Regions from separate parts of the Clostridium novyi NT genome, predicted to be linked through region 2. Evidence: a T-box and tRNA genes for the amino acid it is inferred to sense, from the RefSeq annotation. Region 2 holds a T-box; the other regions hold tRNA genes.
What was found. A T-box is a leader RNA that pairs with one kind of tRNA and senses whether it is charged. The one in region 2 lies ahead of thrS (threonine--tRNA ligase), so its partner is inferred to be a tRNA-Thr.

Region 1 (5,904 bases), 750 kb from region 2:
CTTTTGTTTTTCAACATTGATTTCTTGTATTACTGCAACAAAACTATTCAGAGGTCCTGAAATTACCTTTACACTTTCTCCTACGGAAATATCAATGTCCACGTTCTTTTCACTTATACCCATAGCTAACACTTCTTCTTCAGTAAGAGGTACTGGTTTTGACCCAGGGCCTACAAATCCCGTAACTCCCCTTGTATTTCTAACTATGTACCAAGATTCATCTGACATGATCATTTTTACAAGGACATATCCTGGAAAGACCTTCTTTTGAGTTACCTTCTTCTTTCCATCCTTTACTTCTACTACTTCTTCCATAGGGACTTGTATGTCGTGAATTAGATCGTGTAATCCTCTGTTTTCTATTGTTTTTTCAAGATTTACTTTTACTTTGTTTTCGTAACCAGAGTAAGTATGAACAACATACCAACGAACTTTTTCTGCCATATTTCAGGAAATGAGATAAATCTCATTCCTACCTCCCTTTTATTTTAATATTATAAATTTATTTATCTTAAATAATATATAAATTTAATATTATCTTATTTATAAATCTAAAATTATCTCTTATTTGAAAATAATTTTGTAAAGGCCATTAAACCCAGAATCCATAAGTCCTATTATAAAAGCACTAACTGCACAAAAAAACAATACTATAATAGTAGACTTCTTTACTTCTTCTTTAGGTGGCCAAGTTATTCTTTTTGTCTCTGCCTTTAATTCTTTTAAGAACTTGCCTATACCCACAGATGACTGCTTTTCAAGCTTCTTGCTTTCATTTAAAGCCATTATATTCACATCCTTATATTTTTAGTGAATACAAGTAACTATTTTGTTTCTTTGTGAAGTGTGTGCGTGCGGCAGAATTTGCAATACTTTCTCATTTCAATTCTTTCAGAATTGTTCTTTTTATTCTTCATTGTATTGTAATTTCTTTGTTTACATTCTGTACATGCTAAAGTTACTTTTACTCTCACAACCTACACCTCCATATTCTGCGTATACACACACAGGTCTTACTTCCATGTGTAGTATATAAATGTTTATTACTTTATATAAATACTACGCTAAGTTTGTGCGTTACCTTACAAACTTATCACAAGTTACTGTATATGTCAACTTTTTTTTGTATATAATCACTTTATCTTAAATTATATACCACTTTTTACAATTAATTCATTTTAAATGCATTTAAAATGTTTTTTCTTTCAAAAGGACTAAGTTTAAAACCTAGTCCTATTATATTTAATCTATTTTAAGTTTAAATAATTATAAATTATTCAACTATGCTAGTAACAACTCCTGAACCTACTGTTCTTCCACCTTCTCTGATAGCGAATCTTAGGTTGTTTTCCATTGCTACTGGTGTGATTAATTCTACGTTCATGTCTATATGGTCTCCTGGCATTACCATTTCTACTCCTTCTGGTAAAGCGATTGATCCTGTTACGTCTGTTGTTCTGAAGTAGAATTGTGGTCTGTATCCGTTAAAGAATGGAGTGTGTCTTCCACCTTCTTCTTTCTTTAATACGTAAACTTGACCTACGAATTTTTTGTGAGGTGTTACTGAACCTGGTTTTGCTAGTACTTGACCTCTTTCGATTTCGTCTCTTTGTACTCCTCTTAATAATGCTCCGATGTTATCTCCAGCCATTGCTTCATCTAACATCTTTCTGAACATTTCTACTCCTGTGATTGTTGTCTTTCCGATTTCTTCTTTCATTCCTACGATTTGTACTTCATCTCCTACGTGTAGTACTCCTCTTTCAACTCTTCCTGTTGCAACTGTTCCTCTTCCTGTAATTGTAAATACATCTTCTACAGGCATTAAGAATGGTTGATCTGTTGCTCTTTCTGGAGTTGGGATATATTCATCTACAGCTTTCATTAAGTCTAGGATGCATTGGTCATCCCCTTCTTCGATTGCTTTTAATGCTGATCCTACTACTACTGGACATTCGTCTCCGTCAAATCCGTATTCGCTTAATAATTCTCTTACTTCCATTTCTACTAATTCTAGTAATTCTGGATCATCTACTTGGTCTGCTTTGTTTAAGAATACTACTATGTGGTTAACTCCTACTCTTGATGCTAATAGGATGTGTTCTCTTGTTTGTGGCATTGGACCATCTGCTGCTGATACAACTAAGATAGCTCCGTCCATTTGTGCTGCTCCTGTGATCATGTTCTTTACATAGTCTGCGTGTCCTGGGCAGTCAACGTGTGCATAGTGTCTGTTTTCTGTTTCATATTCTACGTGTGATGTATTGATTGTGATTCCTCTTTCTTTTTCTTCTGGTGCTTTATCAATATCTTCGTAGTTTTGTACTTCTGCTCCACCTGCTTTTGCAAGTGTCATTGTGATTGCTGCTGTTGTTGTTGTTTTACCGTGGTCTACGTGACCTATTGTTCCTATATTTACGTGTGGCTTATTTCTTTCAAACTTTTGTCTTGCCATTTTTTATTCCTCCTGTTCACCTTTAAATTCTTAATTAATATTTTTAACCTTTTCGTAAACCTGTCCTGGTGTGTTGTCAGCTGTTTTAATTCATGGAGCCCACGACCGGGCTTGAACCGGCGACCTCCACCTTACCAAGGTGACGCTCTGCCAGCTGAGCTACATGGGCATCTTTCCTTTTTTCGATATTACAGGTATCGAGCCCACGACACCCAATTTAGGAGATTAATCATCTCCCCATATGTTGTTTTTCAAAAGCCCTATACCAATTATTTATTTTACTATTTACACTTTTTTTTGTCAACAATTTTTCACCTTTTTATTCAAGCATTTTTCAAGCTTTCTCTTTACTCTTTGTAATGCATTATCAATGGATTTAGAATGTCTATCCAAATCACATGCAATCTCTTGATATGATTTCCCTTGAAGATAAGAATTCAACACTTCTAATTCAAGTTCTGAAAGCACTTGTTCTATTTCTTTTTCTATTTTAATAACTTCTTCTTTACTTATAACAAGTTCTTCTGGATCACACACTTTTACTGTAGATAATATATCCAAAAGCGTTCTGTCAGATTCTTCATCATAAATCGGCTTATTTAAAGAAATATATGTATTAAGAGGTATATGCTTTTGTCGTGTTGCTGTTTTTATAGCTGTTATTATTTGTCTTGTAACACATAATTCCGCAAAAGCCTTAAAAGAAGATAATTTGTCTGGTTTAAAATCTCTTATAGCTTTATAAAGCCCAATCATACCTTCCTGATATATATCTTCTTTATCCGCACCTACCAAAAAATAAGATTTTGCTTTTGCCTTAACAAAATTTTTATACTTATTTATTAAGTATTCTTGAGCTTTTATATCGCCATTTTTTGCATCTAATGCTATATCTTCATCTAACCTTTTTTCAATTTGATCTTCTCTTTTTTTATCGGTTTCTTGTACTTTACTTAACAAAACAACCCCTCCACCCCATGCATGTCAAAATTAACTAATAAAACACACCTTAATATACATTATATATGTAATTATACATTAAAAGGAAATTACCTTCAATGTTTTTATCAACTTTTTCTAATTTTTTGTAATTTTTCTAGTACTTTCTTGTCTATTCTGTCTTCTAAAAGAGTTCTATTAGCGCTGATATTCTTTTTTGTCTTATTGGTAATTTTTTGGGTAGTAGTTTTAACTTCATTATAAAACTCTATGGAGGACATCCTTGTAGCTCCTCTTTGAAAAGTAACTTGTTGTTCTAAGGAGTCAGAAGTTACAACACACACTTCTACTTTTCTACCTATGTTGTTAACATACCTTTCTATAAAACTGTCTGCTGTTTCTCCTTCCTTTGTAAAAACCACCATCAAGTTACTCATTCTTTCTTTTTTCTCAATACTCCCCTTTACAAGATGAGCATCAAAAACTAAAAATATCTTATATCCATTATAAGCTCCATAATTCTGCATAATTTCTATAAGCTTATCTCGTGCTGCCTCAAAACTGTATTCTTTAATTCTATTTAGCTCCGGCCAACTATTAATAACATTATATCCATCTACAAATACATTTCTCACGGCTTTTCTCTATTCCATATTTTGTTTCAAAACCTCATACATCATGATACCGGCCGCTACAGATGCATTTAAAGATGTTATTTTTCCTACCATTGGTATCTTGATTAAAACATCACATTTTTGTTTAGTAAGTTTTGAAATTCCTTTTCCCTCACTACCTATTACTAATGCCACAGCACCTTTAAAATTTGTTTGGAAACAGTAGTTTTCTCCGTCCATATCTGCTCCATATACCCAAATTCCTCTTTCTTTAATTTCATCAATGGCTCTATTTATATTTGCAACTTTTGCTACTTTAACATATTCAGCTGCTCCTGCTGATGTTTTATATACAGTTGGTGTAACACCTACATTTCTTCTCTTTGGTATTACAATACCATGTACTCCACATATTTCAGCTGTTCTCATTATAGAACCTAAGTTATGGGGATCTTCTATTTCATCTAATACTAAAATAAAAGGTTCTTCCCCCTTTTCTTTTGCATAATTAAAAATATCCTCAATTTGACTATATTTAAATGGAGTTACAATAGCCATAACACCTTGATGCGCCCCTGTTATAGACATTGAGTCTAGTTTTTTTCTATCAACCTCTTTTATAATTATGCCTTTATCTTTAGCAATTCCTAAAACCTTGTTTATAGAACCACTAACATTTCCTTTAGCAACCATTACATATTCTATAGTTCTATCACTTCTTAATGCTTCTATAACCGCATTTCTTCCTTCTATTAAATCTTCTCTTTCTTCTTTTTCTTCTCTAATATTAAAGTTTCTTTTATTATTACGGTTTTTTAATTCTTTCATAAAATACCTCTCTTGTTTTATAAAATTTTGATTTATGAATACTTTGTTCTAACCTCTTCTATATGTCCACAAGTCATAGTACCCTCTGGACATCTACCTTTAACACATGAAGGTCCAGCTTTTTTAAATAATATTGGAGCTACTTTTCTAACCTGTTTCAACATTTCATCCGCTAATGCATGTATTTCCCATTGAGCTCTATTACAACATCTATGCTCAAAGAAATTCATTAAACTTCTAGCATTCATAGTAAGAACTATTTTTGTTTCACATGCATTTGGGAAAACATATCTAGCATCTTCTATAGCTTTCTTTTCCGCAGATAGTTTTTTCATTCCGCTTTCTATATGCTTTTCTCTTAGTATATCAACGATCTTGTCATAAGCTTTTTGGCTATTTTCCATAGCTTCAACAAAAATTTTCTTAGCATTATCATCTTTCTCTATTTCTGGTGGAACTATGTATTCAAACTGATTTAATTTTACATATCTTTGACTTTGCTGTGAGTAAGATGCTATTCTATGTCTCACAAGTTGATGTGTTAACGATCTTGAAACTCCCTCAACTCCAAAAGTAAAGGAAACATGTTCAATTGGAGAAGCATGTCCATAAGACATTAATCTTTGTAGGAAACTCTCTACATTCCCTTCATCTAATCCTTCTAATATATCATCTATAGAAGATGCACTATAACAAAGTTTAGCCGCCGACGCTATAACCTTTTCTGGATTTGGTGTATACTCTATTAACTTAACTTTTAACGCCATTTTCCCACTCCCTATTAAATTAATTAACCATGTATTTTTATACTCATATTCATAAGTTCATTAAGTCTATCTAACTGATTTGTCAAATATAAGAATCCCATTAATGCTTCAAAGCCAGTTGCCATTCTATACTCTCTAACATCTGCATTTTTAGGAACTGTTCCTGATTTTGCATTTCTTCCTCTTTTAAAAATTCTTTCTTCTTCCTCAGTTAAAGATTCTTTTATTTGCTTCATTATCTCACTTTGAGAATGTGCTTTAACATAAGATACAGCTTTAACATGAAGTTTATGTGCAGACA
Region 2 (5,904 bases):
AATAGAGTGGAATAAACTAAAATAAATACCCTTTAATAAACCGTATTTTGGAATAAATTTAGTAGACAAAAATAGTGCACCTATACCCTCAACAGAAAAAGTAAAAATAAGTATGTATTTAGCTAATTTTACGAGCCCTTGAAGAGAAAAAGAGTTCATTGCCTCTTGCATTATCAGTCTCTCTTTTAATGTAATCCTTTTTCCAAGTATTAATGCAAATAAAGTCGCAAAGGACATAAATCCAAGTCCACCTATTTGAATAAGAGCTATTATAACAGTGGTACCGAAATAATTCCAATGTGCAGCAGTATTAACCGTTGTAAGTCCTGTTATACAAACTGCGGAAGTTGAGGTAAAGAATGCATCAATAAAAGGAGTACTACTCCCATTTTTAGATGCGATAGGTAACATCAATAACATAGATCCAATCATAATAAGTATAAAAAATCCCAGTGCTAATGTTTGAACAGGAGTAAACCTTCTTTTATATCCTTTTTTCAACTTTGTCACCCCTAAATATACATTTATTAAGAATTATATCATTTAAAGTATTTTTGTCAAAATAAAAATAAAATGCAGCTCAAAGGCCGCATTTTAATACTAAGCGTTTAATTGCTTTTTAGCTACTTCTACTAAATCAGCAAATGCTTTTTCATCATTTATAGCGATTTCTGAAAGCATTTTTCTGTTCATGTTAATTCCAGCTAGTTTGATTCCATTCATGAATTTTGAATAAGATAAACCATTCATTCTTGCTGCTGCGTTTATTCTAGCAATCCAAAGTCTTCTGAAATCTCTCTTCTTTAATTTTCTACCTACATAAGCAAAATTCATTGCTCTTAATACTGTTTCATTAGCATTCTTGAAAGTTCTACTTCTTCTTCCATAGTAACCTTTTGCAAGTTTTAATATCTTTTTATGTTTTTTACGAGCGTGCATAGCTCTTTTTACTCTTGCCATTAAACAAACCTCCTTCTGTACGAACTATCTTATAGATATGGTAATAATTTCTTCATTACTTTTTCTTGAGCTTCTGATACAAGACCGCTCTTTCTAAGATTTCTCTTAGTTTTTGATGATTTCTTTGTTAATATGTGGCTCTTAAAAGCTTTAGCTCTCTTAAGTTTTCCACTTCCAGTTTTCTTAAATCTTTTTGCTGCACCTCTATGAGTTTTCATTTTAGGCATATTAGTTCCTCCTTTCAATTAAGCTCTTTTTGGAGCTAATATCAAAATCATATTTCTACCTTCTAGTTTAGCTGGTTTTTCAATAACACAGACATCTTCTATCTCAGATACAAATTGATCTAATATTTTTTTTCCTTTATAGGAATAATCAGCTTCTCTTCCTCTAAATCTTACAGTGACTTTAACTTTATTTTCTGCTTGTAAGAATTTTCTTGTTCTATTAGCCTTGATTTCTATATCATGCTTTTCAATAGTTGGACTTAATCTGATTTCTTTTATATTTATAACTTTTTGTTTCTTTTTGGCTTCCTTAACTTTTTTTGTTTGTTCGTATAAGTACTTGCCATAATCCATTATCTTACAAACTGGTGGAGTACTGTTTGATGCTATCATAACTAAATCAAGCTCTTTTTCTTCTGCCATCTTTAAAGCTTCTCTAGTATTTAAAACACCAAGTTGTTCTCCAGTCTCACTTATAAGTCTTACTTCTTTTTCTCTTATTTGTTCATTTATAAGGCTTTCTTTCTTAATACTCTTTCACCTCCGAAAAAAACTCAAAACTTCTATAATTACTTTTATATTTAACTATTAATTATAGACTCTATTTATATTACAAAATAAAAAGGACGGCTTCTAAGCCGTCCTATACAATTCACATAAAATAAAATAACTTGAAATGAATGTATAACCTTACTAGCTGTGCTGTAAGGTGAGAAACAGCTTAGTTTCTTCTTAACGAATAGTATTGTACTATATATAATTTATAAAGTCAACTGTTTTTTATAAACAATTTGTTTTTTCTTCTATTTCTTTTTTTACCATAGCAACAAAGTCAGTTAAATTCATTGCTCCAAGATCTCCTTGTTTTCTTGCTCTTACTGCTATAGTCTTTTCGTTCATTTCTTTATCTCCAAGAACTAGCATGTAAGGTATCTTTTGAAGCTGAGCTTCTCTGATTTTGTATCCTATTTTTTCATTTCTTAAATCAAGTTCTACTCTTATTCCATTTTCATTTAATACTTTTTGAATTTCTTTGCAGTATTCAACTTGATTATCTGTTATATTCATTATTTTAACTTGTACTGGTGCAAGCCATGTTGGGAATGCTCCTGCATAGTGTTCTGTTAAAATTCCTATAAATCTTTCTATACTTCCGAATATAACTCTGTGAGCCATTACTGGTCTGTGTTTTTCTCCATCTGCTCCTACATAGCTTAAATCAAATCTTTCTGGCATTTGGAAATCTAATTGAATTGTTCCACATTGCCAAGTTCTTCCTAAACAATCTCTTAAATGGAAGTCGATCTTTGGACCATAGAATGCTCCGTCTCCTTCGTTAATCTTGTATTCAAGACCTGCTTCATTTAATGCTTTTATAAGACCATTTGTTGCTGCTTCCCAATCTTCATCGCTTCCCATAGAATCTTCTGGTCTAGTTGAAAGTTCTACGAAATATTCAAATCCAAATAGGCTGTAGAAATTGTCTATCATCTTAATTACTCCTAATATTTCTGAAGTAATTTGTTCTTTTGTCATAAATATATGAGCATCATCTTGAGTAAAGTTTCTAACTCTCATAAGTCCGTGTAATGCACCTGAATATTCATGTCTGTGAACAAGACCAAGTTCTCCAAGTCTTATAGGTAATTCTCTATATGAGTGAAGATCGCTCTTATAAACCAATATAGATCCTGGACAGTTCATTGGTTTTATTGCATAGTCTTCTCCATCTATTTTAGTGAAGTACATATTTTCTTTGTAGTGATCCCAGTGGCCTGATTGATGCCATAATTTTTCATTTAATATAATAGGTGTTCTTATTTCACCGTATCCTGCTTTTTCGTGCATTTCTCTCCAGTAGTTTTCAAGAGTATTTCTTAAAATCATTCCCTTTGGATAGAAGAATGGGAATCCTGGACCTTCTTCTTTAAGATCAAATAATCCTAATTCTTTTCCAAGTTTTCTGTGGTCTCTCTTTTTAGCTTCTTCAAGCATGTGAAGATATTCTTCAAGTTCCGCTTTTTTAGTAAATGCTGTTCCATAGATTCTTTGTAACATTTTATTGTTTTCATTTCCTCTCCAATAAGCACCTGCTACAGAAAGTAATTTTATAGCTTTAACTTCTTTAGTTGATGGTACGTGAGGTCCTGCACAAAGGTCTACAAAATCTCCTTGTTCATAGAATGAAATTATTGACTCTTCTGGTAGATCTTCTATAAGTTCTACTTTGTAATCTTCATTTCTTTCTTTCATAAAGTTAATTGCATCTTCTCTTGACTTAGTGAATTTTTTAAGTTGTAGATTTTCTTTAACTATTTTGTTCATTTCTTTTTCTATTTTTTCAAGAATTTCTGGAGTGAAAGAAAACTCTGCATCAAAGTCATAATAGAATCCATTTTCTATTGAAGGTCCTATTGCAAGTTTAACTTCTGGGTATAATCTTTTTACTGCTTGAGCAAGTATATGTGATGCTGTATGTCTTAAAGTATCTTTTCCTTCTTGATCTTCAAAAGTTAATATTTCTAAAGTGCTGTCCTCATTTATAACATCCATAAGTTCAGCTTTTTCTCCATTTATTTTAGCTCCTAAAGCTTTTTTTCTTAATGAAGTGCTTATTCTAGCAGCTATTTCTGAAACTGTTAAGCCTTTTTCAACTTCTAATACTTTTCCATCTTTTAAAGTTATTTTTATCATATTTCTTCCTCCCTACTAAATTTATGTATAAAATTTTTAATCAAAAAACAAAAAGCTCGCCCCCAAAAATGGGGCGAGTTTTATCGCGATTCCACCCAAATTAACAATAAAGTATAATATATTTGTATACATTATTATTGTTATCTCATAGCTTTTAACGCTTGCGGCGGAAAATATCTACTAATATTTCAATACTCAACTTAAAGGTGGTTTTCAATAACACTTGAACAAAAAATCTTACAGCCAATGGATTTTTCTCTCTTAGAACAGTATTTTATTTACTCTTCCTTATCATTGTCTTTAAATTATCTTTTTTATAAATTATAGTATTAATATTTTAAACTGTCAATAATTTTATTTTTTATATTTTTATTGCAATATATTTTTTCAATTTTCACAAAATTTAACTCTGTTTTCAAAAACTTTTTCAATAGTATTTATCATTTCTTTATTTTTGGAATTTTTCCTTCGGTGTATTATTATATTTTTAGGACAATAAGTTATAAGTCCACTTATAATAAGATCATCCACTTGAACATCTTCAATACTATTGATGCCTGCGAGTTCTCCTATTATATCATTCATAAGGTCTTTTCCCTTATCATCTTCTATTATATAACTTCCATCTTCTTTTATAGTTATATTCACTTCTTTTATTTTATTTTCTTGTACATCAACAAAATACTTTAGAAGTTTTATAAACTCATCATATTCCCTTTGAGATACATATTTTTCTACAACTTTGTTTACTATACTTTCAAAGTCTCCTCTTAATTCCTTCATTCTAAAGGTAAGAAATCCATTTATATTAATTGTTGAATTTTCATCTACACATTCTTTTATTTTATTTATTATATTATTCTTTTTATTCATGCAATATATAGCATCTTCATCAGTAATTTTCTCTGTATTATTTAAAATCTCTATAGTTCTATCCATAACTTCTTGCATTTCATCATATTTTAAGAAAAAGTATGAGTCTGTTAAATAAGAATACAATTCTTCTCTATAAAACTTTTTAACAACAATATTATATATAATATTTGATATATATAAACCAAATTTATTTTTTTGTTTTGTATCTAATTCATTTTCTTTACAAAATATTTTTATAAAGTGTAAATCAGCACTTATATTTTCATAAATCCCAAGTATTATGCCTTTTTCTTCGAAATATATCTTCATCTTGTTTAAATCATATATTATATCTTCTTTATTGTCACATATAATTGTCAGTAATAACACACAATACACTCCTTCCTGGAATTAGTATGTGTTTAAATTCAAAGGCTATTCAATACAAATAAAATTTTCTATTTTATAGACATAATTATTTTTAAAATGTTATATTTATTAGGGTGATATATATGAAAACATTAATTGTAGATTACAGAATATCAGAAGAAGAAAAAAGCTTTTTAATAAATTTAGGCTATAAAATAATAACTTGTCCTTCCTCTAATAAACTATATTATGCTATATGTGGGCATCCTGATATACTAATGCACATAATTAATAAAAAAAATATTATAGTTCACAAAGATACACCTAATAACTTTATAGAATCACTTAAAACCTTAGGTATGAACGTAATTTTATCTAAAAATTCATTAGACTCAAAATATCCAAAAGACATAATTCTAAACGCTGTTAATCTTTCAGATTATTTTGTTCATTATTTAAAGAATACAGACAAAGTTTTATTAAATGAAATAAAAAAAGAAAAGAAAAAATTAATTAATACAAAACAAGGGTATACTAAATGCTCTACTGCAATAGTAAATGATAATGCCATAATGACAAGTGATACCACTATAGCTAAAGCTCTTAAAGATGAAAATATTGATGTGTTACTTTTACCCCCTGGTGACATTGAACTTCCAGGACTTGATTATGGTTTCATTGGAGGCACTTGCGGGTTAATTGAGAATAACACTTTAGCCTTCTATGGAGATCTTAAAAATTATATTTACGGAAAAGAAGTTTTGAATTTCTTAAAAAAGCATAAAGTAGAACCGGTATT
Region 3 (5,904 bases), 940 kb from region 2:
ATATATCAAGGAAGTAAAAGAGATTTAGCTGAAATTGGTGTTCCTGAACCAAAGCCAGGTTTAGTTACTGAAGCTCATGGTGGGGTTTTATTTATTGATGAAATTGGAGAACTTGATACTATACTTCAAAATAAACTTTTAAAAGTATTAGAAGATAAAAGAGTAGAGTTTTCATCATCATATTATGATCCAGATGATGAGAACATACCTAAATATATAAAATACTTATTTGAAAATGGTGCTCCTGCCGATTTTGTATTAATTGGTGCTACAACTAGAGAACCAAAAGATATAAATCCAGCATTAAGATCAAGATGCACAGAAGTTTATTTTGAACCTTTATCAGCAGGTGATATAAAGAACATAGTAGAAAATGCTGCCCTTAGACTTAACATAAACCTAGAAGAAGGTGTAAGTAGTTTAATAAGCAAGTATACTATAGAGGGAAGAAAAGCTGTAAATATTTTAGCTGATGCCTATGGATATGTTTTATATAATAAAAATATATCAGAAGGCGAAGTTACAATAACAGTAAAGGATCTTGAAGAGATAATATCAATATCAAGATTAACTCCTTTTGAAGAAAAGTTAAATAATGAAAAAGGAGAAGTTGGTCATATTTATGGACTTGGAGTTAGTGGATATATTGGCTCAACAATAGAAATTGAAGCTGCTATATTTGAAGCTAAGGATAAGGGAAAAGGTTCTGTAAGATTTAACGATACAGCGGGAAGTATGGCAAAGGACTCTGTATTTAATGCTGCATCTGTTATTAGAAAAATTACAGACAAAGATATAAAAGATTATGACATTCATGTTAACGCAGTAGGTGGTGGAAGAATAGATGGTCCATCAGCAGGTGCTGCTATAACAATTTGTATTATAAGTGCTCTTTTAAATAAATCAATAAGACAAGATGTTGCAGTAACTGGTGAAATATCATTAAGAGGAAAAGTAAAACCAGTAGGTGGCATATTTGAAAAGGTATATGGTGCAAGAAGAAAAGGCATTAAATGTGTAGTTATACCAAAGGATAATTTAAGAGAAGTACCAACAGGTCTTAATGACATAGAAATTAAAGCTGTAGATAATATTGAGGAACTAATTAAGATTGTTTTTGAAGAATAATTTTAATTACTAGTAGGAGAGATAAAAATGGAAACACCTCTTAGAGTTTTGCCACATAATATACAGGCTGAACAAACAGTACTTGGATGTATGATTAAAGACAAAACATCTATTGCTCAATCAGCAGAGGCTTTAAGGGGAGAAGATTTTTATAGGGAAAGTCATCAGATTATATTTAATGCTATATATGAGCTTTACTCAAAAGACATTCCTGTAGATATGGTAACATTAATAGAGAAATTAAAATCTACTGATAAGTTACAAATTGTAGGCGGAATTACTTATATAACGGAATTAAGTAATTCCGTCGAATCAACTATAAACGTAAATTCATACATAAAAATTGTTGAAGAAAAATCTATTTTAAGAAAGCTTATAAAAGCTTCAGCAGATATTACAGAAGAGTGTTACTTAAATCAAGAAGATGTACCAAGTGTACTTGATAAAGCGGAAAAAAGAGTATTTGATATAGCAGAAAAGAGAACTTCAAGTGATTTTGAACCTATAAGTAATGTTCTCGAAAGAGGCTTTGAGCAAATAGAAAAGATTTTTAATAATAAGGGAGAAACAACAGGAATTCCATCAGGTTTTCCAGAGCTTGATGCAAAAACATCAGGATTTCAACCAGGTGATATGATATTAATTGCAGCAAGACCTTCTATGGGAAAAACAACATTTGCTATAAATATAGCTGAATACGCAGCTATAAGAGAAGGTAAAAATGTTGTTGTGTTCTCACTTGAAATGTCAAAAGAACAATTAGCATATAAAATACTTTGTTCAGAAGCAAACGTAGATATGTTAAAACTAAGAACTGGTGAATTAGAAGATGGGGATTGGGAACGAATAGCTAAGGCTTCAGGACCTATTGCAGCATCAAATATTTATATAGATGATACTGCGGGTGTATCTGTTATGGAAATGAGATCTAAGTGCAGAAGATTAAAAATAGAACATGGAATAGACCTTATAGTAATAGACTATCTTCAACTTATGAGTGGAAGTTCAGGTTCTGAAAGTAGACAACAAGAGGTATCTGAAATATCAAGATCCATAAAAGCACTGGCAAAGGAAATGCATTGTCCAGTTATAGCATTATCACAGTTATCTCGTGCTCCAGAGCAAAGAGCAGATCACAGACCTATGTTATCTGACCTTAGAGAATCAGGTTCAATAGAGCAGGATGCTGACCTTGTTATGTTCTTATATAGAGATGAGTATTATAACAAGGAAACTGAAGACAAAAATATAGCAGAATGTATAATTGCAAAACAAAGAAACGGTCCAGTTGGAACTGTAAAACTTGCTTGGCTTGGACAGTACAGTAAGTTTGGTAGATTAGATATTATACATCAAGAATAAGAAAAGATGTGACTATAAAAATCACATCTTTTTTTATTATTTAATTTCTATTCTTTTTTGATTTCTGTTATTTTTCTTTGGAAGAACTAATTTTAAAACACCATTTTCAAAATTAGCCTCAATATTATCTTCATCAATATCATTTATAAAGAAACTTCTTTTAAATTCTCCATAATGTCTTTCACGTCTTACATAGTTATTTTCATCATCTTTATCTTCTATAGAATCTTCACGTTTTGCTGAAATTGTTAAATATCCATTTTCATAGTAAAGGTCTAAATTTTCTTTTTTCATTCCAGGAAGATCAGCCTCAACTAAGTAAGCATTTTCAGTGTCTCTAACATCTACATTAAATCCATTGTTCATAGTTTTTGGAAAGAAGTCATCATTAAAGAAGTTATCAAATAAATTATTGAAAAAGTCTTCTCTCCTTCTTAAATTTCCATGGTTTCTAAAAGGAATCATTTCAAACATTATAAAAAACCTCCTTAATATATTAAATATTTTATTTAAATTAACTTGCTATTAACTACCAGGTGATTACCTTGTATGCTTATATAATAAGCTAAAAGTCAAAGAAAGTCAAAGTCTAAAAAATTGAGGTTTAAAAAGCTATAATTAAAAAGAAATATAAAGAGTCTAATATTTTAAAATAATAATAAATTTTAATATAATAAGTGGATTTTTAAAAAATTTTAAGAAGAATACTGATTATTGCACAAAACATTGATTAAATTTTTAATTAGGAGTAAAATTGTATATATAAATAAAATGCTCCTATGGCTCAGATGGTAGAGCAACTGATTCGTAATCAGTAGGTCGCAGGTTCAAATCCTGTTAGGAGCACCAAGAAAAGTTATTAGCTTGAAGGTTGAGATTACAAACATATCTTAGCCTCTTTTATTTTTTGATAAACAAGTAATTTTCATAGAGAGGTAGTATTCAAGAAAAAAAGTACAAAATAAAGGGTATTTGAGATATACTATTGTAGTAAAATAATAAGTAATGAAAATAAAAATGGTATAAAGTACAAGTTATACTTTATAATGAACATAAAGGAGATTTTAAAATGGCAATAAGAATAGTAACTGATAGCGGGTCTGATTTACCTAAAGATATTATTGAAAAGTATAATATTAAGTTTTTACCCTTATATGTATATGTTAACGATGAACCATATTTAGACGGCGTAACTATTGAACATAAAGAAGTTTATGATGGTATGAGAAAGGGCAATATGTATAAGACAGCCCAAATACCACCAAATGTATTTTATGATGCTTTTAAAGAGTGTGCTGAAAACAATGATACATGTATTTATATAGGTTTTTCGTCAGAACTTTCAGGAACTTATCAATCATCAATGATAGCAAAGGAAGATATTTTAGAAGAATATCCTGATTTTGATATACATGTTATAGATACAAAATCTGCATCACTGGGACTTGGACTTGTGGTTTATAAGGCTGCTCAAATGGTTATGGAAGGAAAGACTAAAGAAGAGGTCTTAGAAGCTATTGAGTTTAACAGTAAACATATGGAAGGAATCTTTACTGTTGATGATTTAGAATATCTATATAAAGGCGGAAGAGTAAGTAGGGGTTCTGCCGTAATAGGTGGACTTTTAAATATTAAACCTATATTAAATATAGAAAAGGGTAAACTAATTCCTATAGATAAAGTTAGAGGAAGAAAAAAAGTTTTAAAGAAAATTTTAGAGTTAGTAAGAGAACGTGGTGTGGATTTAGAAAATCAAACAATAGCAATATCTCATGGAGATGATATAGAAGCAGCAGAAAAAGTAAAGGAAATCTTTAAAGAAGAATTTGGCTCAAAGGATTTCTTAATAAGTACCATTGGAGGAGTAATAGGCTCCCATGTAGGACCTGGAACTGTTGCAGTATTTTTTCTTAACGATATTAAATAAGTAAGGGGGATAAAGCATATGGATATAAAAATTGTTGCAGATAGTAGTTGTGATTTATCACAGGAATTAAAAGAAGAAATGAACATCGACATTGCTCCTTTAACATTAATTTTAGAGGGCAAAGAATATATAGACAATGAAGAATTAAATGTATCAGAATATATTGAGAATATGGCAAACTGTAAGACATCACCTAAAACAGCATGTCCTTCTCCACAAGATTATATAGAAAAATATAAAGGAGAAGAAAGTGTATTTGTAGTGCCATTATCATCAAAATTAAGTGGAAGCTACAACAGTGCTGTACTTGCTAAGAATTTATTTTTAGATGAAATAGGAAACAAATTCATTCATGTATTTGATTCTGTTACAGCATCAGTAGGTCAAACTATAATATCTCTTAAAATAAATGAGCTTTCAAAGCTTAATTTAGGAGAATTAGAAATTGTAGAAAAGGTTAATAAATACATAAGTGAAATGAAAACATTTTTCTTATTAGAAAGTTTAGATCACCTAGCAAAGGCAGGAAGATTAAATCCTATTATTGCAAAGGTTGCAAACATGTTATCTATAAAACCAATTATGGGTTCTAATGATGATGGAACTATAAGAATGGTTGAAAAGACTAGAGGTTATAAAAAAGCCTTCAAGAGATTTATAGATATAATCGGAGAAGAAGGAAGCAACTTAGAGCAAAAGGTACTTGGAATTGCTCATTGCAATTGTCTTGAAAGAGCTCTTCAATTTAAAGAAGAGGTTTTAAAGAGATATAATTTTAAGGACATAGTAGTTGTTGAAATGTCTGGACTAAGCACAACTTATGCAGATAATGGAGGTCTTGTAATAGCGTTTTAGATAAATTAATCACATAACGAATTGATATTTTAAAGCAATTGGTTATGTGATTTTTATTTATCTATATTTAAGTAATAAAATTCCTCATATTGAAAATTTATAAATAATTTTATATAAGTACTTTATTATTTTATAAATAATAAGTATAATAGGAGTAGTTATATTTAGTACATTTGTTTGCCGATAAAAAACAAAATGAAATTATAATATTATATATGATATAAATAAGGGGGCATAGATTATGAAAAAAGTAAGCATTGCATTATTAGGACTTGGAAATGTAGGTAGGGGAGTATGGAAGATACTAGATGCAAATAAAGAGGAGATAAGAGAAAGATCTGGTTACGAAATAGAAGTTTCTAAAATATTAGTTAGGGATAGAAACAAAAATAGGGGCATAGATGTACCAGATAAAATAATAACAACTAATGCTGACGAAATATTTGAAGATGAAAATATAAAGATAGTAGTAGAATTAATGGGCGGAGTTGATCCTGCTAAAGAATATATGATAAGGGCTATGAAAAATAAAAAACATGTAGTAACAGCAAATAAACTTGCAGTTGCAACTTGTGGTTCTGAACTTTTAAAAACAGCACAAGAAGAAAACGTAAGATTATGTTATGAAGCAA

Region 1: it encodes a tRNA-Thr, which carries the amino acid that the T-box ahead of thrS (threonine--tRNA ligase) is inferred to sense. The anticodon was not compared.
Region 3: it encodes a tRNA-Thr, which carries the amino acid that the T-box ahead of thrS (threonine--tRNA ligase) is inferred to sense. The anticodon was not compared.

The regions. Positions count from the first base shown of each region.
Region 1 covers NC_008593.1:214,448-220,351, reverse strand. Annotated here, with positions in the region: gene nusG (transcription termination/antitermination protein NusG) at 1-444, opposite strand, end outside; gene secE (preprotein translocase subunit SecE) at 565-786, opposite strand; gene rpmG (50S ribosomal protein L33) at 825-974, opposite strand; gene tuf (elongation factor Tu) at 1,274-2,455, opposite strand; tRNA gene NT01CX_RS01155 (tRNA-Thr) at 2,549-2,624, opposite strand; gene sigH (RNA polymerase sporulation sigma factor SigH) at 2,756-3,415, opposite strand; gene NT01CX_RS01145 (NYN domain-containing protein) at 3,523-4,029, opposite strand; gene rlmB (23S rRNA (guanosine(2251)-2'-O)-methyltransferase RlmB) at 4,039-4,836, opposite strand; gene thyX (FAD-dependent thymidylate synthase) at 4,869-5,603, opposite strand; gene NT01CX_RS01130 (Mini-ribonuclease 3) at 5,627-5,904, opposite strand, start outside.
Region 2 covers NC_008593.1:960,077-965,980, reverse strand. Annotated here, with positions in the region: gene NT01CX_RS04410 (TrkH family potassium uptake protein) at 1-510, opposite strand, end outside; gene rplT (50S ribosomal protein L20) at 601-960, opposite strand; gene rpmI (50S ribosomal protein L35) at 990-1,187, opposite strand; gene infC (translation initiation factor IF-3) at 1,206-1,700, opposite strand; ribosomal protein L20 leader region at 1,800-1,927, opposite strand; gene thrS (threonine--tRNA ligase) at 1,968-3,881, opposite strand; T-box leader at 3,948-4,185, opposite strand; gene ytxC (putative sporulation protein YtxC) at 4,269-5,126, opposite strand; gene NT01CX_RS04380 (DUF6873 family GME fold protein) at 5,249-5,904, shown strand, end outside.
Region 3 covers NC_008593.1:17,568-23,471, forward strand. Annotated here, with positions in the region: gene lonC (Lon family ATP-dependent protease) at 1-1,128, shown strand, start outside; gene NT01CX_RS00125 (replicative DNA helicase) at 1,156-2,490, shown strand; gene hsp18 (heat shock protein Hsp18) at 2,527-2,964, opposite strand; tRNA gene NT01CX_RS00135 (tRNA-Thr) at 3,264-3,339, shown strand; gene NT01CX_RS00140 (DegV family protein) at 3,560-4,417, shown strand; gene NT01CX_RS00145 (DegV family protein) at 4,436-5,272, shown strand; gene NT01CX_RS00150 (homoserine dehydrogenase) at 5,514-5,904, shown strand, end outside.